DNA from 4 places in the Nocardioides massiliensis genome. Region 1 is predicted to be linked to each of the others. Evidence: predicted binding sites of a transcription regulator. Region 1 holds the regulator's gene; each other region holds the start of a gene.
The links. Region 1 encodes LexA, which represses DNA repair genes until DNA is damaged. Its sites were predicted from a motif close to TCGAACANNTGTTCGA; they were not measured.
Positions count from the first base shown of each region.

Region 1 (4,839 bases):
GTCCTCGGCTACCTGCTCGGCACCGTCGCCACCATCGGTGCCTGGCTCTACCTCATCAGCGCCGCGATCACCTTCGGCGTGCTCGCCCGCAGCGGCACCTCGATCGCCTGGCTGTTCACCACGCTGGCGGGCCTCGGCGCCACCGCGTGCCTGCTCATCGCGCTCATCCTGCTGACCCGGGTGCTCCGCGAGCTCGGCGTGCTGTCCCCCGCGCCCGGTGCCCGCGGTGGTCGGCGCGCGGCGCGCTGACACTAGCCTTCCGCCATGCCCGAGCCCGCCGTCCCGCCCGCACCCGTCCCTGCACGCACCCGCTGGCGCCGACCCGCCCTGCGGGCGGCGTACGTCGCCCTCGCCGCGACCGACACCGCGTTGGCCGCCTCGACGGACCCCCGCGCCCACCGGCTGCGCCGCTACACCAAGCCGGCGCTCCTGCCGCTGCTGGTGGCCGGCAACCCGGCCGGCGACCAGCGGCTGTTGGTGACCGCCCAGCTCGCCTCGACCGCCGGCGACGTCGCGCTGCTGCGCTCCGGCGACGGGGCCCTGCGCGCCGGCATGACGGCCTTCGCCGTCGCGCAGGGGTCCTACCTCACGCGGTTCGTGCTGACCCGACGGACGCGCACGGCACCCGCGGCCACCGCCACCCGCACCGTAGCTACGCCCGGCCTCCCCCGGCTGCGGGCGGCATTCGGGGTCCTGGCCGGCACCAACGCCGTCGTCGCCGGCGTCGCCGCACGCCGCCGCGACCCGGCGCTACAGGCGCCCACGACGGCGTACGGCCTGCTGCTCAGCGCGATGGCACTCGGCGCGTTCAGCGCCCGCGGCACGCGCGCGGCGCGGATCCTGGTGTCGGCGGGGGCTGCGTCGTTCGTGTTCTCCGACAGCGTGCTCGCCGTGCGCGAGCACGTCTGGCCCGAGGCGCCGGCCGTGCTCGAGGGCGCGGTCATGGCCAGCTACACCAGCGCGCAGCTGCTCCTGGCCGAGGGGATCAGCGCGCTGCCCCGGTGACGCTCGTCGCACAGAGGGAGGACATGCAACGAGGGGCGGGCCCACCCCGGGCCCGCCCCTCGTCTTCCCCTCTCGTCGGACCCCGGGTCGAGGGAGGCCCGACGAGAAATCAGGTGCGCGCCCCGCGTGGTCGCGAGGGACGCCAATGCGGCTCGATCAGCCGAGCGGGATGGCCAGCTCCTGGCCGACCTGCAGGCCGGCACCCTCGAGCGCGTTGAGCTTCTCGATGCGGTGGACCATCGCGCGGACCTCGCCGGGGGCGGCGACGTCGGAGGCGATCTCCCACAGCGTGTCGCCGGCGCCGACGACCACGGTGCGGGTGGGCACCGGGGTGCCTGCGTCGCGGGTGGCGACCGACTGGCCCCCGACCACGATCGAGACCGTCAGCGCCGCCAACAGGCAGACCGCCAGGACGACGAGCCGACCGCGGCGGGTCAGGCGGATCGGCGCCGGACGGCGGACGGGGGTGAAGCTGGGGCTGAGGGTCAAGGTGCTCATGGATGCCTCCGGGGAAGAGAGCGGGTGGTGGATCGGTCGGAACGAGGTCTAGTGGTCGGCACCGACAGTCATGAGCCGGCGAGAAGCCGGACCGACGGCGTGGGCCTGCATTCGAGAGCCTGTTCGTTCGAACACACGTACGACGCTAGAGCACCTGTTCGAACAACGCAAGGACCGAACCGAAGAAATGTTCGAACGCCTCGGCGGCCACCGGGACGACACGCCGTTCGAACAGATGTTTGATCTGCACCAGCCCGGAGGTCTAGGTTCGCCTCATGGCAGCCCCGAAGCGTCCCCGCGCCAGCGTCAGCGAGCTCCCCGACGGACCCCCCGACGCCACGGGCCTGACGCCGCGCCAGCAGCGCGTGCTGACGGTCATCGTGGAGTCGGTCGAGCAGCGCGGCTACCCGCCGAGCATGCGCGAGATCGGCGAGGCCGTCGGGCTGGCGAGCTCGTCCTCCGTGGCCCACCAGCTGCGCACGCTGGAGGAGAAGGGCTTCATCAAGCGCGACCCCAACCGTCCGCGCGCCCTCGAGGTGCTGCTACCCGATGCCATGGCCGGGCGCCGCTCGGTCGGGCCGGCGAGCGAGGCATCGGTCGACGAGACCGGCATCGGGGACCACCGCCCCAGCGCCGCCTACGTCCCCGTGGTGGGACGTATCGCCGCCGGCGGGCCGATCCTCGCCGAGGAGCGCGTCGAAGACGTCTTCCCGCTGCCCAAGACGCTCGTCGGTGACGGCACGCTGTTCCTGCTCGAGGTCAGCGGCGACTCGATGATCGACGCCGCGATCTGCAGCGGTGACTACGTCGTCATCCGCCAGCAGCCGACCGCCGAGAACGGCGAGATCGTGGCGGCGATGATCGACGGCGAGGCGACGGTGAAGACCTTCCGCCGCGTCGACGGTCAGGTCTGGTTGCTGCCCCACAACGACGCCTTCGAGCCGATCGACGGCACCCACGCCACGATCCTCGGCAAGGTCACCGCGGTCCTGCGCCGGGTCTAGCCGGTCCCGCCCGGTGGTGCGGTGCTGCTGCGCACCACCAGGGTCGTGGGGAACGTCCGACGGGTCGCGCTGCCCTGGTTCGTCGGACTCCCCGCCGGGCTGCCCGCCGGGCTCTCTGCTGCGAGCTCGCCCCGCAGCGCGGCCAGCAGCATCGCGGTGATCGCCTCGCCCTGCTCGTAGACCGGTTGCGCGACCGTGGTGAGGTCGAGGAACGACGCCATCTCGTGGTCGTCGACGCCCATCACCGACACGTCCTGGGGCGTACGCCGCCCCGCGCGCCGCAGCGCCCGCAGGACACCGATCGCCATCTCGTCGGAGGCTGCATAGATCGCCGTCGGTGGGTCGGCGAGCTCCATCAGCCGCTCCCCCGCCCGCTCGCCGCCCGCCATCGTGAAGTCGCCGACCTCGTCGTAGCCCGGCACCAGCGGCAGTCCGTGGCGAGCCATCGCTGCTCGCCAGCCCTCGGCCCGCAGCCGCGGAGCGCGGTGGTCGAGGGTGTCCTCGAGGCCGCCGCCGACGTAGGCGATGCGTTCATGCCCCAGCTCGACGAGGTGGTCGACCGCCTGGGCCGAGACCCCGACGTCGTCGATGTCGACGCAGCAGAAGCCGGGGGCCTCCGCCCCCACCAGTCCGACGGGCAGGTCCCAGGAGCGGAGGTTCTCCTGCTCCTCCGGCGTCGGGGTGAGCGCCAGGACGAGCAGGGCGTCCACCCGCTTGGCGAGGTAGCGCGTGGCGAGCAGCCGCTCGCGCGCGCTCTCCTTGCCGCCGAGGTTGTAGAGCAGCAGGTCGTAGCCCTCGCCGCGCAGGCGGTCCTGGGCGCCCTGGACGATCCAGGAGAAGTACCACCGCGTCACGAACGGCACCACGACGCCGATCGTGCGGGTCGTGCCGCTGGCGAGCCCGGCCGCCTGAGGGGAGGCGACGTAGCCCAGCCGACGCGCGGCCTCGAGGACCCGGTGCCGGGTCGCCGGCGACACCCCCGGCAGGCCACGCAGGGCACGCGAGACGCTCGCGGTGGACATGCCGACCTCGCGCGCGACGTCGCGGATCCCGGTCACGACTCCTCGGAGCTCCTCGCGTCACGCCGCTGGCGCAGGTACTCGGCGTACCAGTGGAAGGAGGCCTTGCGGGTGCGGGCACGCGTGGACCGGTCGACGTGCACGATGCCGAAGGTCTGGGTGTAGCCCTCGGCCCACTCGAAGTTGTCGAGCAGGGTCCAGGCGACATAGCCACGGACGTCGGCACCGGCAGCGCGCGCTTTCTCCACCGCGGCCACGTGGTCACGCAGGTAGTCGACCCGAGCGGCGTCGTCGACGCGACCCTCGGCGAGCGTGTCGTGGTAGGCAGCGCCGTTCTCGCACACCAGCACCGGCAGGCCCGTGCGCTCGTGGGTGTCGACGAGCACCTGGGTCATGCCCTGGGCGTCGACCTCCCAGCCGATGTCGGTCAGCGGCCCCCGCGGACGCAGGACGAGCCGCTCGACGCCGGGATAGACGGGTACGCCGTCGGTCGGGTCGCCTTCGCGAGCGAGGTCGGGACGCTCGGGGTTGTAGTAGTTGATGCCGATCCACTCCGCGCTGCCGGCGATCGCGGCCAGGTCCCCGTCCTGCACGAGTGCGGGGTCGGTGAGCTCGGGAGCGATCGCGAGCAGCCCGTCGTCGTACGCACCGTCGGTGAGCGGGCCCAGCCACACCCGGTTGCGGATCGCGTCGACCCCGTCGGCCACGGCGTCGGCCTCGGGCCGCTCCGACCAGATGGGGGCGAGGTTCAGCACGATGCCGACGTCGTCGGCACCGGCGTCGCGCAGCGCCTGCGCGGCCCAGGCGTGCCCGAGCAGCAGGTGGTGGGCCGCGGCGTGCGCGCCGGTGCCGAGACGGCGACCCGGCGCGTGGATCCCAGCGGCGTAGCCGAGGTAGGCCGAGCAGTAGGGCTCGTTGAGGGTGGCCCACATGCCGACCCGGTCACCGAGCCGGGCGTGGACGACCTCGGCGAGCTCGGCGAGGTGGCGACCTGTGTCCCGGGCCAGCCAGCCACCGGCGTCCTCGAGGACCTGCGGCAGGTCCCAGTGGTAGAGCGTCGGCATCGGCGCGACGCCCCGCTCGAGCAGGCCGTCGACCAGGCGGTCGTAGTAGTCCAGACCGCGCTCCTCGACGCCGGCGGCGCGGGTGCCGCCGGGCAGGATCCGGGGCCAGGCCAGCGAGAACCGGTAGTGGTCGACACCGAGGTCGGCGACGAGCGCGAGGTCCTCGTCGAGGCGGTGGTAGGAGTCGCAGGCGACCGAGCCGTCGGAGCCGTCGCGGATCGCCCCGGGTCGCTGGGTGAAGGTGTCCCA
Region 1 covers NZ_JAUSQM010000001.1:2,569,865-2,574,703, reverse strand. The annotation lists gene J2S59_RS12705 (hypothetical protein) at 1-249, shown strand, start outside; gene J2S59_RS12700 (lysoplasmalogenase family protein) at 265-1,005, shown strand; gene J2S59_RS12695 (LysM peptidoglycan-binding domain-containing protein) at 1,162-1,503, opposite strand; gene lexA (transcriptional repressor LexA) at 1,779-2,507, shown strand; gene J2S59_RS12685 (LacI family DNA-binding transcriptional regulator) at 2,504-3,565, opposite strand; gene J2S59_RS12680 (GH1 family beta-glucosidase) at 3,562-4,839, opposite strand, start outside.

Region 2 (4,839 bases), 1.5 Mb from region 1:
ACGTCGAGTACGCCACCGCTGGATGGGTCGATTGGTACAACAACCGACGCCTGCATGGCTCTCTTGGGATGATGACCCCAGTGGAGTTCGAGCAAGCCCACTACGCGGCCCTCAACCGAGAGCCGCAACCCGCATAGGAGCGGCGGAGAACCTGGGGCGCTTCAGGGACGCACCGGAAGCCACAGCGGCCGCTGGTCCATCTCTTGTAAGCCGTACTTCAGCATCGGTCCGTCGACTTCGTTGAGGACCCCTGTGTTGATGTGCGCCACGTAGTCGGGAGAGATCCCGAGAATCTTCTCGTCGTACGCGGCACTAGCGCAGTACCAGGACTACCGCAGCGAGGTTCGCGAGCGCGATTGACGCAAGCAAGAGGTAGATGATCTCAGTGACGCTGATCTTTCGGTCGCTGCCGCTCAATTTCGAGGTCGTGTCGACTCGGAGGTTGGGTGCAATCGCCAACTGCTCCTCCACGCGACGCATTCGGTCGCGAGCCTTGCGGTAGTACTGGTGTTGAACCTTATGAACGAGTCCGGTCATCACGCAGGCCAGGATGCCGAGGCAGAAGACAACCACCGACAGCCTCCCCGACGAGTTCGCTAGTGCTACACCAGCCGCGAGTATTCCCGCATTGAACGCGAGCAGATACTGCACGCGGCTCCAGTTGAACTGCGCCTGGAAGCGATATTCGTCGACGGCAATGCGGTAGATCTCGCCGTCGCTGTTGCTTGCCTCCACGGAAGTCATCGTCTCTCACGATAGGGCGACCGGTCGATGCATGTCTGTGGGCGCGCGCAGAGGGGGTTCCGCGCTAGCGCAATATCGGAGCTGCGCCCGGACTCGCTCCTGGTTGCCTGGGGTCCGTCCGTCCCGTGCGGCACGTCGGCGCTTATCTGCGTCGGTAGAACCTGAAGCTGCCGTCGGGATGTCGCTCGTGGTCGAACGCGGGGTCGTGAACGATGTGGTGGTGGTGGCTGCAGAGCGCGACGCCGTCCTTGACCGACGTCTTGCCGCCCTCGCTCCACGGGACCAGGTGGTGGATCTCGCACCAGGTGGCGGGGATGTCGCAGCCGTCGGCGCGACACGTCTTGTCGCGGAGGCGGATGGCTTTGCGCATCGCGGGGGTGTGCAGGCGGCTGGCGCGCCCGAGGTCGAGGATCTCGCCGGCTTGGCCGAGGACTGCGGGGATGATCTGTGCTTGGCAGGCCAGGCGGCGGGCGTGCTCGGGGGTGATATGGGTGTCGTCGCCGTCGGGGTCGAACCCGAGCCCGGCTTTGCCGAGCCCCTCACGCAGCTCGTGGAGGGTGATGGTGACGACGACGGTGGTGGCGTCTCCGCCGTGATCGGGGATGCGGGTGGGGTCGAGGCGTTCGAGGAGGTCGCGGAAAGCGAGTGCCATGAGGCGGGGGCGGGGGATGAGTTTGCCGTCGGCGGCGGCTGCTTGTTTGCGGGGTTGGGCGAAGGCGTTGAGGATGGTCTCGAGGCGGTGGGCGACGTCGTCACCGATCACCCCGGTGAGGCGGGTGGTGCCGTCGCCGAGGGATCGCCAGGACAGGCGTTGGGTTTTGTTGGCGTGGGCTTCGGCGTCGCGTAGGCGGCGTTCGTCGCGGGCTTGGGTGCCTTCGGGGTCGAGGTGTTCGAGGATGCGGCGCCCGAGGATGCGCAGCTCGCGGGGTCCGAACTTGGTGGCGTGGTCGATCAGGGTGTGTTCGGCGCGCTGCACCAGTTCGGGGTCGAGGTCGTCGTTGCCCTCGACGAGCTCGTCGAGGGCGCGGGCGATGACGCGGACCTGGTCGAGGTTCACTGCGCCGGCGGTGAAGGCGTCGGTGAGGTGGTGCCAGCGGGTGTCGAGGGCGCTGGCGAGTTTGTCGTCGAGGCGGGCGTTGCGGCGTTCGAGGCGTTGGTCGCGGGCCAGCCAGGATCCGGCGTCCTTGTCGCCGGATTCCTCGGCCAGGTCGGCGGAGAGGGCGAGGACCTGCAGCTTCATCGCGGTCACGCGGGCTTCGGCGCGGGCCAGGTCGCGCAGGACCTGCTTCTTGGCCTCGGGCGGTAGTGCCCAGGCTTGGGCGACCCCGACCTGGTCGAGTGCGGCGTGCAGCACGGCGAGGCTGTCGGTGATGGGGTGTTGACTGTTCATCACGGGGGCCTCCCTTCGCGCAGCGTGATGATCGATGAACTGATCTACGCGGCGACGCCGGGGGCCCATCCACGCTCTCGGGTGGGGCAATTACTAACCGTGGTGCGTCTGTCCGTCCGGTTTCGACCAGCGCTGGATGCGAGGCCTCGTCGCCGGTACGGCGTACCACTAACCGTATACCAGTTCGAACACGCTGACAACCCCTGACGGTGAGGTTCTTGCGGCGTTCTTGCGCAAATCCGGACCTTCGGAGACTCCCCACCTTGAGCGCCATCGGCGAGGCTGTACTGATCTTCCCCAGATCCCGGAGGCACCAGTGATGGCAGCCGTGTTGCGCGACGAGAGCACGCTCCCTGCGTTCGATCCCGCGGTGCTTGCCGCGCTCGTCGACGCGCTGCAGGACCCGAGCGCGACCGAGCGCTTCGCCCGGGCGTACCTCTTCATGCTGCCGCGGCGGGTCGAGCGCATCCAGGCCGCGGTGAGCGGGGACGACGCCGTCGCGGCGATGGACGCGGTCCTCAGCCTGAAGGTGTCCTCCGCGACCGTGGGTGCCCGTCAGCTCCAGGCGCTGGCCGCTGACCTCGAGGACCACTTGCGCGAGCACGTCGCCGTCGCGGCCTGCGAGCTCGCGTCCCGTCTGACGGCAGCGGCCGAGCGCGTTCGAACCGACCTCGAGCGCCACCTCGGACAGGTCGCCTGACCCGCGGCGCGCCGGCGCTCACTCCATCCGGTAGCCCACACCGCGCACGGTGTGGATCAACCGCTGACCGTCGCTGGCCGCGGCGAGCTTGCGACGCAGGTTGCCGATGTGGACCTCGACGAGGTGGGTGTCGCTGGTCCACTCGTCGCCCCAGACCGAGCGCAGCAGCGCCTCGCGGCTCCAGACCCGAGCCGGCGTCCGCATCAGCTCGGCGAGCAGGTCGAACTCCGTGCGGGTCAGCTCGAGCTCCTGACCGTCGACCTGGACCCGACGGCCGTCGACGTCGACCCGCAGGATGCCGTGCTCGAGGACGTCCTGCTCCGGCTCGCTGGCCACGACGGCTCGCCGGGGGCGGCGGAACATCGCGTTGACGCGCGCCTTGAGCTCGCGCGGGGAGAACGGCTTGGACAGGAAGTCGTCGGCCCCGGTTTCGAGGCCGATCAGCTTGTCGACCTCCTCGTCGCGCGCGGTCACCATCATCAGATAGGCGTCGCTGAACTCGCGGATTCGCCGGCACACCTCGATGCCGTCGAGCCCGGGCAGGCCGAGGTCGAGCGTGATCAGGTCGGGATCGAGGTCGCGCGCCGCGGTCACGGCCTCCCGGCCGTCACCGACCTGACTGACCGTGAAGCCCTGGGCCTCGAGCGAGAAGACGATGAGCTCCCGGATGTCGGCATCGTCCTCCACGACCAGCGCACGGCGGTCATGGTCAGGGCTGAGGCTCATGTCCGTCATCTTGCCAGAGCACTGGTGCCATCACGGTTTCACGCGCGCGAGCGCAGCGAACTCCTTGGCATCGTGCGCGCAGAACATCGTCACCGCGGGGCTCGCACCCGTCCCGTGGGTCGCGTGCAGCGCGCGCAGGCACTCCTGGTTCTCGTGGCGCAGCTTCCCCGACACCTGCATCGCCGTCTGCAGCACGCGGATGCCCCGCGGGGCTCGGCGCGGGTCGGTCTTCTCCTCGGTGGCGAAGTAGGCATCGCCGGCGTGCAACAGCCACCCACCCCCGGGGCGACGTACGCCGATCCCGGCGTGGCCACGGGTGTGGCCGGCGAGCGGGACCATCACGATGTCATCGGTGTCTGGCAGCACGGGCACGGCGGTCAGGCCGTACCAGTCGATGCCGGTGTCGGCACGGTGCTCGACCCAGTGCGGACCGTGGGCCCACTGTGCGCGGCGGTAGCGGTTCTTCTCGGCTGGCGTCCGGCGGGCGCGCGCCGCGGCGAGCTCGTCGTCGCGCACGTGGATCCGCGCGGTCGGGAAGTCGGAGATGCCGCCGGCGTGGTCGAGGTCGAGGTGGGTCACGACGACGTCGGTCACGTCGCGCGGGTCGTGACCGAGCGCGCGCACCTGCGCCGCTGCGGTCTGTCGCTCGTCCAGACGCGCGCCGGCCACGCGAACGAACGCAGGCCCGAGCCGGCCCCGGGGGTCGGCGACGTCGGCGCTCCCGAATCCGGTGTCGACCAGCACCAGCCCGTCGCTGCGCTCGAGGAGCAGGCAGTGCGCCACCAGCCGCTCCGGCAGCACCCGTCCGGCCAGCAGCGGGACCATGGTGCCGCAGTCGAGATGGTGGACGCGCGCGATCATCGCGCCAGACTAGGGTGCGGGCCGCCCATCGTGCGTTCGCTCGAACCGGGGCTCGACCGCGTGTCGCGCAGGTCACGCCGTACCGTGGAGAGGTGGCCCCCGACCCGTTCGCCGAGGACGTCTCCCCGCTTCGCGCGCTGGTGACGCCACGGATGTTGGGGGTCCATGTGATCGGCGTCCTGGCGGTCTCGATCGCGCTGATCGCCGGCGTCTGGCAGTACGACGCCTGGGCCCAGCGCCGCGAGGCCGAGGCCCGCGACCTGTCCCAGTCCGAGCCGGTAGCCCTGCTGGCGGTGATGGACGGCGACGACCCGTTCCCGGGCCAGGACCTCGGACGACCGGTCGAGCTCACCGGTCAGTGGCGTACCGGTGAGACGTTCTTCGTCGCCGACCGCGACGATCCGCGCCAGGACCCGTC
Region 2 covers NZ_JAUSQM010000001.1:1,067,977-1,072,815, reverse strand. The annotation lists one part of gene J2S59_RS05465 (IS3 family transposase) at 1-137, shown strand, start outside; gene J2S59_RS05460 (RipA family octameric membrane protein) at 313-744, opposite strand; gene J2S59_RS05455 (HNH endonuclease signature motif containing protein) at 887-2,134, opposite strand; gene J2S59_RS05450 (Hpt domain-containing protein) at 2,454-2,834, shown strand; gene J2S59_RS05445 (response regulator) at 2,853-3,560, opposite strand; gene J2S59_RS05440 (MBL fold metallo-hydrolase) at 3,591-4,421, opposite strand; gene J2S59_RS05435 (SURF1 family protein) at 4,514-4,839, shown strand, end outside.
Region 2: J2S59_RS05455 (HNH endonuclease signature motif containing protein) is a predicted target of LexA. The motif match lies at 2,307-2,322, and genes of this name have one in related genera.

Region 3 (4,839 bases), 240 kb from region 1:
GACGGTGGCGACGCTGCGTGAGATCGCCGACTCCGGCAAGGTCGCCGCGATCGGACTCTCCAATGCCGATCCCGCACAGATCCGGCATGCTCACGAAGCCCTGGGGGAGGCGCTCGTGAGCGTCCAGAACCAGTACTCGCCGGCGTTCCGCAGCAGCCAGCCCGAGATCGACGTGTGCGCGGAGCTGGGACTGGCGTTCTTGCCGTGGAGCCCGCTGGGCGGACTGACCAACGCCAAGGAGCTGGCCGACAAGCACCCGGCCTTCGCCGAGATCGCCACCGAACGCGGCGTGAGCGCGCAGCAGGTCGCGCTGGCCTGGGAGCTCGCGCAGTCGCCGGTGGTCATCCCGATCCCGGGCGCGAAGCGACCCCAGAGCATCCGCGACTCCGCGGAGGCCGCCGACCTCGTCCTGACGCCGGAGGAGATCGCTCGGCTCGACGCCTCGTGAGCTGACCGGTCGTGCGTCAGCCTGGTCACTCCCGCCGGGGGTAGGGCGGGGGTGTCGTGTGGTGGACGGTGAGGAGAACGGAGCCGGCGCGGCGGCGGACGGGCTCGCCACGCTGGGTGGTGAACCGGTAGGTGCGGCCAGGCTTCACATGCGGCCGCTCATGGGGTCGTTCGTGGCTGCGTCGCGGAGGAGCCGGTGGGCGCAGCGGGCGCAAAAACTCCTGCAGGCGCCGCTCGAGGCGGGACGCGGAGTCCGGTGCCGGCTCAGGAGCGGGTGCGAGGTCGGGCTCGGGAGTCGCTCCAGTGGTGCCGTGCGTGGGGACGGTGATGACGAGCTTGCCGTGATGGACCAGCCGGTGGCACGGCCCACAGAGCCCGATGAGGTTGTCCAGGTCGGTCGCCCCGCCGGCCGACCACCAGGTGAGGTGGTGGATCTCCTCCACCGGCAGCCCACATGCCGGGGTGGCGCACCGGTGGGCTTGGTGGGCCTCGACGGCTTTGCGTTGCCGCAGCGTCGCGACCCGACGGGTGCGTCCGACATTCAGCACCCCGGAGTCGGGTGCGGCACCGGCGGTGGTCACGACCGTGACCTGTCCCAGGCACGCGAGGTAGCCGACCAGTGCGGGACCGATGGGTCCGAACCCCTCCAACCGTGCGACCGGCGCGAACGGGTCCGCCGCACCGCCGTCCGGTGCCGCACCGCCGGGGCTCGCACCGTGCTGGGCTGCGGCTGCGGCTGCACCGAAGACGTCGGCAGGCACGGTGACGGTCATATGCGGTCGTACGCCTTTGTCGGCGGGCAGGACACCGCCGTCGAGGATCCCGGTCAGCAGCGCGGACAGCCCGGCGCAGCGACGTGCGGAGGCGGTGCGTTCATCGCCTGCGTCGCTGGGTTTGGTCAGTGAGTCGAGGACGGCTTTGAGCTGGGCGCCGGTGGTGGCGCCGAGGAACCCGGTGACGTTGAACCCGTCGCCACACCGCACCAAGCGGAGGTCTTCTTTGTCCATGCCCTCAAGCCAGGCCCGGTCGAGCTCGTCGGGATGGAGCCGGGCGCGCATCTCGCGCACCACGCTCATCAACGCACCCGGCTCGTGAGTCACGGCGTAGTCGACCAACGTCTCCTCGGCCGCCAGCATCTTGTCCACACCGATGTGCTTGATACCGAAGGCGAACACGTTGAGGTGCTCGGTGCGCAACCGGCCTGCTGAGGCCGCAGCCCCGACCTTCGCCATGACTCCGGTGACCCGACTGGTGCGCCGCAACCGGGCGGTCTCGTGGGCATCGAGGCGCAGCTCGCGCCGCGCCCAGGTGGTGATCGTGGAGGCGCCCTCGTCCTCGAAGCCCTTGGTCTCCACCAGCTCCGTGATCCCCGCGACCCGCAGCACATCACACACATCACGCCCGGTCTGCGCCGCCCGCAACATGTCGGTGGCCGGAGCTAGCGTGTCCACCAGGTCAGCGACCTCCCGCAGCACCCTCGCGACAGCAGCGCGGTCGACCACGCCGGTGGTGTCGGTGATGGAGGAGGGGTCCATGACCCGACGATACTCGAACATATGTTCGACCACAAGGCGCGTGAGAACTTCCCTCAGAAATGTTCTCGGTCGTGTCGATTGCCGTGGGTCGCCGTTCGACGTCAGGGTGAGAGGCGCCCGACGGCGGGTGCCGACACGGCAGGAGACCCGAGATGAAGTTCATGCTGATCATGCGAGCCACGCCCGAGGCCGAGGCGGCGTACGCCGAGACCGACTTCGAGGAGATCATCAACGCGATGGGGGCCTACAACGAGGCGCTCATGAAGTCCGGTGTCCTGCTCGGTGGTGACGGCTTGGCGCCCGAGCCGGGTTTCGTCGTCGACTTCTCCGGCGAGGAGCCGATCGTCACCGACGGGCCCTACGGCGAGGTCCACGAGCTGTTCAACGGCTTCTGGATCCTCCAGGTCTCCTCGCCCGAGGAGGCGCTGGAGTGGGCGCGCCGGTGTCCGCTCGGACCGGGGTCCAAGCTCGAGGTACGACGCGTCACCGACGAGACGGACTTCGCCGACTACGCCGACAACGAGTACGTCCAGAAGGAAGCCGAGTGGCGTCGCGAACTCGGGACCGAGTGACCGGTTACCGGTGACCAGCGAGCAGACCCGGACGGTCGAAGCGGTCTGGCGGGTCGAGGGTGCGCGCGTCGTCGCTACCCTCGCCCGCCTCACCGGCGACCTCGCCCTGGCCGAGGACCTCGCGCAGGAAGCGCTGGCCGAGGCGCTCGAGTCCTGGCCGCGCTCCGGCGTACCCCGCAGTCCGGGTGCCTGGCTGACGACGGTGGGGCGGCGCCGGGCGATCGACCTGTTCCGGCACAACGCACGCCTCGGCGCCCGGTACGCCGCGTTGGCCCGGGACCTGGACTCGGAGGTGGTCACGGAGTCACCGGACGGGTCCGACGACGACGTCCTGGGGCTGATGTTCACCGCCTGCCACCCGGTGCTACCCCGGGAGTCCCGGGTCGCACTCACCCTGAAGGTGGTCAGCGGGCTGGGGACCGAGGAGATCGCGCGGTTGCTGCTGGTGTCCGTGCCGACCGTGCAGCAGCGCATCGTGCGTGCCAAACGGGTGCTCGGCGACGCGGACGTGCGGTTCGATGTCCCGTCGCCGGAGGAGTGGGGGAGCAGGCTCGAGACGGCGCTCTCCGTCGTCTACCTGGTCTTCACGGAGGGCTATGCGGCCACGAGCGGCGACTCCTGGATGCGACCGGACCTGGCGGAGGAGGCGCTGCGCCTGAGCCGGATGCTGACGGTGCTCATGCCGACCGAACCCGAGGTCCATGGACTGCACGCCCTGTTGGAGCTGCAGGCGTCGCGGTTCCCCGCCCGGGTCGACGCAGCTGGTGAGCCGGTCCTGCTGGAGGACCAGGCCCGCACGCGTTGGGACCACGCGCAGATCGCTCGCGGCCTCCACGCACTGCGGCGCAGCGACCGGCTGGGGCGGGGGAGAGGTCCCTACGCGCTGCAGGCGGCGATCGCAGCGTGCCATGCGCGGGCAGCGGCGGCCGCCGACACCGACTGGCGCCAGATCGTGGCGCTCTACCGCGCCCTGGCCGCGCGCACCGGCAACCCCGTGGTGCGGCTCAACCTCGCGGTGGCCGTCGCCATGGCCGAGGGCCCCGAGGCCGGACTCGCGCTCACCGACGAGCTCGCGGCGAGCGGTGTCCTGCGCGACTCCCACCTGCTGCCCAGCGTCCGCGGCGAGCTGCTGGCGCGGCTCGGTCGCAGCGACGAGGCCGAGGCCGCGCTGAGGGCAGCAGCGGCGCTGACCCGCAACGCCCGCCAGCGGGCCGTGCTCATGGCCAAGGCGGCGCTCGCCGCCGGGGCGGGCAGCAGCGCGCAATGACCGTGACGGAGTCGGCACGGCACCCCTACGATCGACGCTTGTGACGACGAACGCAGCCGCCGGAGTGATCCGGGTCCAGGGGGCACGGGAGAACAACCTCAAGGACATCAGTGTCGAGATCCCCAAGCGACAGCTGACCGTCTTCACGGGTGTCTCCGGGTCGGGCAAGAGCTCACTCGTCTTCGGCACCATCGCCGCGGAGTCGCAGCGGTTGATCAACGAGACCTACAGCGCGTTCGTCCAGGGGTTCATGCCGTCCATGGCCCGACCGGACGTCGACGTCCTCGAGGGTCTGACCACAGCCATCCTGGTCGACCAGGAGCGCATGGGCGGCAACCCGCGCTCCACGGTCGGCACCGTGACCGACGCCAACGCCATGCTGCGCATCCTGTTCAGCCGCATGGGGACGCCGTACGTCGGCCCGCCCGGCGCTTTCTCCTTCAACGTCGCCTCCGTCAGCGCCAGCGGCGCGATCAAGGTCGACAAGGGCAACAAGCGCGCCGAGAAGGTGACCTTCAACCGCGTCGGTGGCATGTGCCCGCGCTGCGAGGGGATGGGGTCGGTCAGCGACTTCGACCTCAGTGCGTTGTATGACGAGACGAAGTCGCTCAACGAGGGCGCGATCACCATCCCGGGCTACAGCATGGAGGGCTGGTACGGCCGAATCTTCCGTGGCTGCGGGTTCTTCGATCCCGACAAGCCGATCCGGAAGTTCACGAAGAAGGAGCAGCACGACCTGCTCCACCGCGAGGCGACGAAGATCAAGGTCGACGGGATCAACCTGACCTACCTCGGCCTGATCCCGCAGATCCAGAAGTCGTTCCTGTCCAAGGACCGCGACTCGATGCAGCCGCACATCCGCGCCTTCGTCGACCGTGCGATCACGTTCACCACGTGCCCCGACTGCGACGGGTCACGGCTCAACGACGCGGCGCGCTCGGCGAAGATCAAGGCCAAGAGCATCGCCGACGTCTGTGCGATGCAGATCGACGAGCTGGCCGGGTGGGTGCGTGAGCTC
Region 3 covers NZ_JAUSQM010000001.1:2,814,407-2,819,245, reverse strand. The annotation lists gene J2S59_RS14020 (aldo/keto reductase) at 1-448, shown strand, start outside; gene J2S59_RS14015 (HNH endonuclease signature motif containing protein) at 474-1,982, opposite strand; gene J2S59_RS14010 (YciI family protein) at 2,135-2,554, shown strand; gene J2S59_RS14005 (RNA polymerase sigma factor) at 2,565-3,821, shown strand; gene J2S59_RS14000 (ATP-binding cassette domain-containing protein) at 3,862-4,839, shown strand, end outside.
Region 3: J2S59_RS14015 (HNH endonuclease signature motif containing protein) is a predicted target of LexA. The motif match lies at 1,996-2,011, and genes of this name have one in related genera.

Region 4 (4,839 bases), 810 kb from region 1:
CCAGCATGACGACGAACCCGATGATCCCGACGATCGTCTGGGCGGCGATCGCGCCCGTCATGAGGACCGCGACGCCCACGAGGAAGACACCGCCGGCCACGATGGTGCGCCGACGTGCATCCCGACGGGCGGCGGTGCCGCGCAGCGTCGAGGCGAGCTTCGGGTCCTCGGCCACCAGGGCACGCTCCATCTGCTCGAGCAGGCGGAGCTCCTCCTCCGAGAGCGGCACGTCTTCCTCCCAGGGTCCGGTCGTCGCGGTGGTCGTCGCCGGTGCGACGGCGGTCACGTGACCGCCGTGCCTCCAAGTCTAGGCAGGTCCTTGAAGCGGTGGTAGCCGCCCGGTGGAAATCCATTCGTCCGCATCGCCCGGGGCGCGACGATCCACGAGGGTGGCGGGCCGGACGACGGCTCGTCCGAACCGTGCGGACGCCTGGTCGACCGCCCGGTCCAGGTCGGCCCAACCCTCGGCGCGGGCGCCGAGCTCCAGCTGGGGCTGCCAGCGCGAGCGCGCGACCAGCCCGGTCGCCTTCACCCCCAGCAGGCGCACGGGCCGGCGTCCCTGGCCGGGTTGTCCGGGAGCGCCGAGGGCGCGCAGGAGCTCGCGTGTGGTCGCGAAGATCTCGTGGGACACGTCGGTCGGCTCTCCGACCGAGCGGGACCGGTCGAGGGTCTCGAAGTCGCTGTAGCGCACGCGCAGCCCGAGGGTGCGGGCTGCCATGCCCGCGGCGCGCAGCCGGCCTGCCAGCTTCGTGGCGAGCCGGAGCAGCTGTCGGCTCAGCTCCTCCGGATCGCTGACGTCGGACCCGAAGGTCGACTCGTTGCTCATCGAGCGCTCGGCGCGCTGCTGGGACCGGCCGGCCTCCATGCCCCGGTGGTCGCGCCCGTGAGCCAGGTCCCACAGCCACCGGCCGGCGTGCCGTCCGAGGGCGGCCTCGACGATCTCGATCGGCACCGCCGCGACGTCGGCGACGGTGTGCAGCTCGAGCCGGTGGAGCACCGCGGCGGTGCGGGGACCGACGCCGTACACCTCGCCGACGCGGTGGCTGCGCAGGAACGCGATGGTCTCCTCCGGCGCCACGACGCAGACCCCGTCGGGCTTGGCGCGGTTGGTCGCCATCTTCGCCACCGTCGGCGTCGCGGCCACGCCCACGCTGCACCGGATCTGCTGGGTCTCCCACACGCGGGCACGGACCTGCTCGGCGATGTCGGCCGGCGGTCCGAGCAGGCGGACCGCCCCGGCGACGTCGAGGTAGGCCTCGTCGAGCGAGAGCACCTGCACGGACGGGGTGAACTCCGTGAAGACCTCGAGCACCGCGTGGGAGACCTCGGTGAAGGCGGCGAAGTCGGGCGGCACCACGACGGCTGTCGGACACGCGCGCAGCGCCTGACGGGTGGGGACACCGGAGCGGACGCCGGCCGCGCGGGCGGGGTAGTTGGCTGACAGCACCACCCCCCGGTCGGCGCCCCCGACGATCACCGGGACGTCGTGGAGCTCGGGACGCTCACGCAGCATCACCGAGGCGTAGAAGCAGTCCATGTCGACGTGCAGCAGCCGGCACGCCAGGGACGGGTCGCTCACGGCGCACCCGCGCCGGCGACGTGATCGGCGTCAGACGCGGGTGGCGAGCACGTGGAGCTGCTGGGCGAGGGGGAGGTACTCGGGGCGCTCCGCGACCGCGGACTCGAGGGCGAGGAGCGCCTCGGCCGCGCCTGGCTCGAGATCGAGCAGAGCGCTGGGCACCAGGTCGGAGAAGACCCGGACAGCGTGGACCGTGTCGATGCCGAAGCCCGCACCGGTGGCGCTGGCCCGGACGTCGTCGACGGTGAACCGGCGCGGCCCGCTGGTCGGCGGGGTCTCGAGCAGCTCACGGGCCTGGTGGAGGTGGCCGGCCATCGCCCGGGCGAGGACCGCCGCGTGCAGCTGACCGACGACGACGCTGAGCAGGCCGCCGGCGGGGAGCACGCGCGCGAACGCCTCCCAGGCCGGCGCGGGGTCGGGCAGGACGTCGAGCACGCCGTGGCAGAGCACGGCGTCGACCGAGCCCGGCTCGACCAGGGACGACAGCGACTCGACGTCGCCCTGCAGTCCGCGGACCCGGTCGGCGACGTCGCGCTCGCGGGCGCGCCGATCGAGCGCAGCGAGGGCGTCGGGGCTGGGGTCGACGACGAGGACATCGGCGCCGAGGCCCGCCACCCGGACGGCGAAGTCGCCGGTGCCGCCACCGACGTCGAGCACGCGCAACCGCTCCGCCCGGCGCTCGCGCAGCACGGACCCCAGGGCAGTCTCGAGGGCGGCCCACACCACCGCGGTCCGGGCGAGACCGCGGCGCTGGCTGACGGTGGCGGAGCCGGGGTCGCCGGCGCCGGGAGGAGGAGGTGCGCTCGCCATGCGCCCCACTCTCTCATCCGAGGCTGCTCAGCCGGCGCGTCCGACACGGCCCGCGGGGCGGGTCGCCGGGAGCGCGCTCGGCACGGTCGTGACCACGACGCTCCCCTGCGCCAGCCCCAGCGACCGCTCCACGAGCGCGAGGAAGTGGTCGGCCTCGCGGACGAGGTCGTCGGCCTCCCGTTCGGTGACGGCGTGGCGGGACCCGGCCTCGGCAGCAGCGCGCTTCGCCGCACCGGCGGCGAAGAAGCTCGCCCACTCCTCGAACTCCGGCGCAACCGTGGACAGCAGCACCCAGGCGTTGCGCTGGCGCCGCGCCCGGGGCGTGGCGGGCCGGGCCCGCGCGGCCAGCACCGCGGCCGTCGCCTGCAGCGCGGCGACGTGGGCGGCGGCGTACCTGCGTCCGGGCTCGGTGGCGGCGACCGCGTCCTGCAGCGAGCGCGCCGAGCGCTCGAGTGCGGTCAGTGCGGTCTCCGGGACCAGGTGGTGTGACATCGGGCCTCCCCTTCTCATCGAACACGTGTTCGACCCTGATCGAAGGGTAGACCCCGGCACCGACAGTCGGTCAAGACCGACCGTTGCGCGGGGAGCGAAGGCTCAGGAGACGAGCTTGAGACCGATGACGCAGCCGACGATGCCGGCGACGAGCAGCACCCGGGCGACGGAGAACGGCTGGGCACCGGTGGCCAGCTCGTAGGCGACGGTCAGACCGGCACCGATCCCGACCCACACGGCGTACGCCGTGCCCGTGGGCAGGGTGCGCATCGCCCAGGCCAGGCCGGCCATGCTGATCACGACGGCGACCCCGAAGACGGTGGTGGGCCCCAGCTTGGTGAGGCCGGCAGAGCGCCCGAGCGCGGTGGCCCACACCGCCTCGAACACCCCGGACACGACCAGCACGATCCATGCGAGCACGACAGACCACTCCTCTGCGCCGTCTTGTCGCTGGCCGGGTACGGCGCACCTCGTCCGGTGCCGCTTGCAGGCACCCCCAGTGTCTCAAACAAGGCTGAGTTCCTAGAGTCGGGCGCCATGAGCGACGTCACGACCGACCAGCCGGCGGAGCACCCCTCGATCGCGGCGTTCCGTGCGGAGCTGGCGGCGCGCGGCGGGACCGGTGAGATCCGGGTCCTGCCCGACGCGGTCCACACTGCTGCACTCGCCGCCGATGCGTTGGGCTGCGAGGTCGGCGCCATCGCCAACAGTCTGCTCTTCGACGCGGACGGCGAGCCGGTGCTGATCCTCACCTCCGGTGCGCACCGCGTCGACGTACCCCTCGTGTCGGCGGCGCTGGGCCGTGGTGAGCTGCGGCGCGCCAAGCCGGACTTCGTCCGCACCCACACCGGACAGGTCATCGGCGGCGTCTCCCCCTTCGCCCACCCGGCTCCGGTGCCGACGTGGATCGACCCGTGGCTGGCGCGCCACCCCGTCGTGTGGGCGGCGGCCGGACACCCCGCGGCGGTGTTCAGCTCCACCTACGACGAGCTCATCGCCCTCACCGGTGCGACACCGCTCGACGTCGAGTGAGGACCCCGTGAGCACGATCGAGGTCCGGCCCGCGACGGAAGCCGACGCGGCCGACGTGGCGCACGTGCACGTCACCACCTGGCAGCAGGCCTATGACGGCCTGCTCCCGGCGACGCTGCTCGACAACCTGTCGGTGGAGCAGCGCACGCACTGGTGGGCGGAGTTCCTCGCCGACGTTCCGGCGCGCAACACCGTGCTGGTCGCCGTGGTCGACGGCCGCGTCGTGGGCTTCGTCGGCGTCTGCCCCACCCGCGACGAGGACCTCGACCCCGACACCACCGGCGAGGTCGCGGCGATCTACCTGCTGCGCCCGTGGTGGGACCGCGGCATCGGGGCGCAGCTCATCACTGCGGCGGAGGAGGCACTGGTCGGTCACGGCTTCACCGACGCGACGTTGTGGGTGCTCGCCGACAACGACCGTGCGCGGACGTTCTACGAGCGGCGCGGATGGGTGCCCGACGGCGGTGAGCGCACCGAAGACCTGCACGGGCGGCTCGTCCCGGAGCTGCGTTACTGGCGCTCGCTGAGCGACCGTTGATCGTCCATCCGCTGCCGGCTGCCGTTCAGCGCGTCGGCGCAGCCTAGGGTCTAGCCCATGGCACGCGTGGTGGTGATCGGCGGTGGGCTCGGCGGCATGGCCTCGGCCGTGCGCCTGGCCAAGATCGGGCACGAGGTGACGCTGCTCGAGGCCCGCGAGGAGCTCGGCGGGGCCCTCGGCCTGCTCGCGCACGACGGCTACACCTGGGACGCCGGCCCGAGCGCCACTCCCCTGCCCGGCGCGATCCGCGACCTGTTCCGCAAGTCCGGGCGACCGCTCGAGCGGGAGGTCGAGCTCGTCGCGGTGCCGCAGTTCCGCGAGCACCGCTTCGAGGACGACACCCGCGTGACGTTCGCCGCCGGACGCGTCCCCCAGCAGGAGGCCCTCA
Region 4 covers NZ_JAUSQM010000001.1:3,376,361-3,381,199, forward strand. The annotation lists gene J2S59_RS16655 (SCO2097 family morphological protein) at 1-286, opposite strand, end outside; gene dinB (DNA polymerase IV) at 308-1,579, opposite strand; gene J2S59_RS16665 (methyltransferase) at 1,610-2,389, opposite strand; gene J2S59_RS16670 (SAV_6107 family HEPN domain-containing protein) at 2,417-2,881, opposite strand; gene J2S59_RS16675 (DMT family transporter) at 2,984-3,301, opposite strand; guanidine-III (ykkC-III) riboswitch at 3,315-3,378, opposite strand; gene J2S59_RS16680 (YbaK/EbsC family protein) at 3,419-3,913, shown strand; gene J2S59_RS16685 (GNAT family N-acetyltransferase) at 3,921-4,451, shown strand; gene J2S59_RS16690 (phytoene desaturase family protein) at 4,509-4,839, shown strand, end outside.
Region 4: J2S59_RS16670 (SAV_6107 family HEPN domain-containing protein) is a predicted target of LexA. The motif match lies at 2,899-2,914, and genes of this name have one in related genera.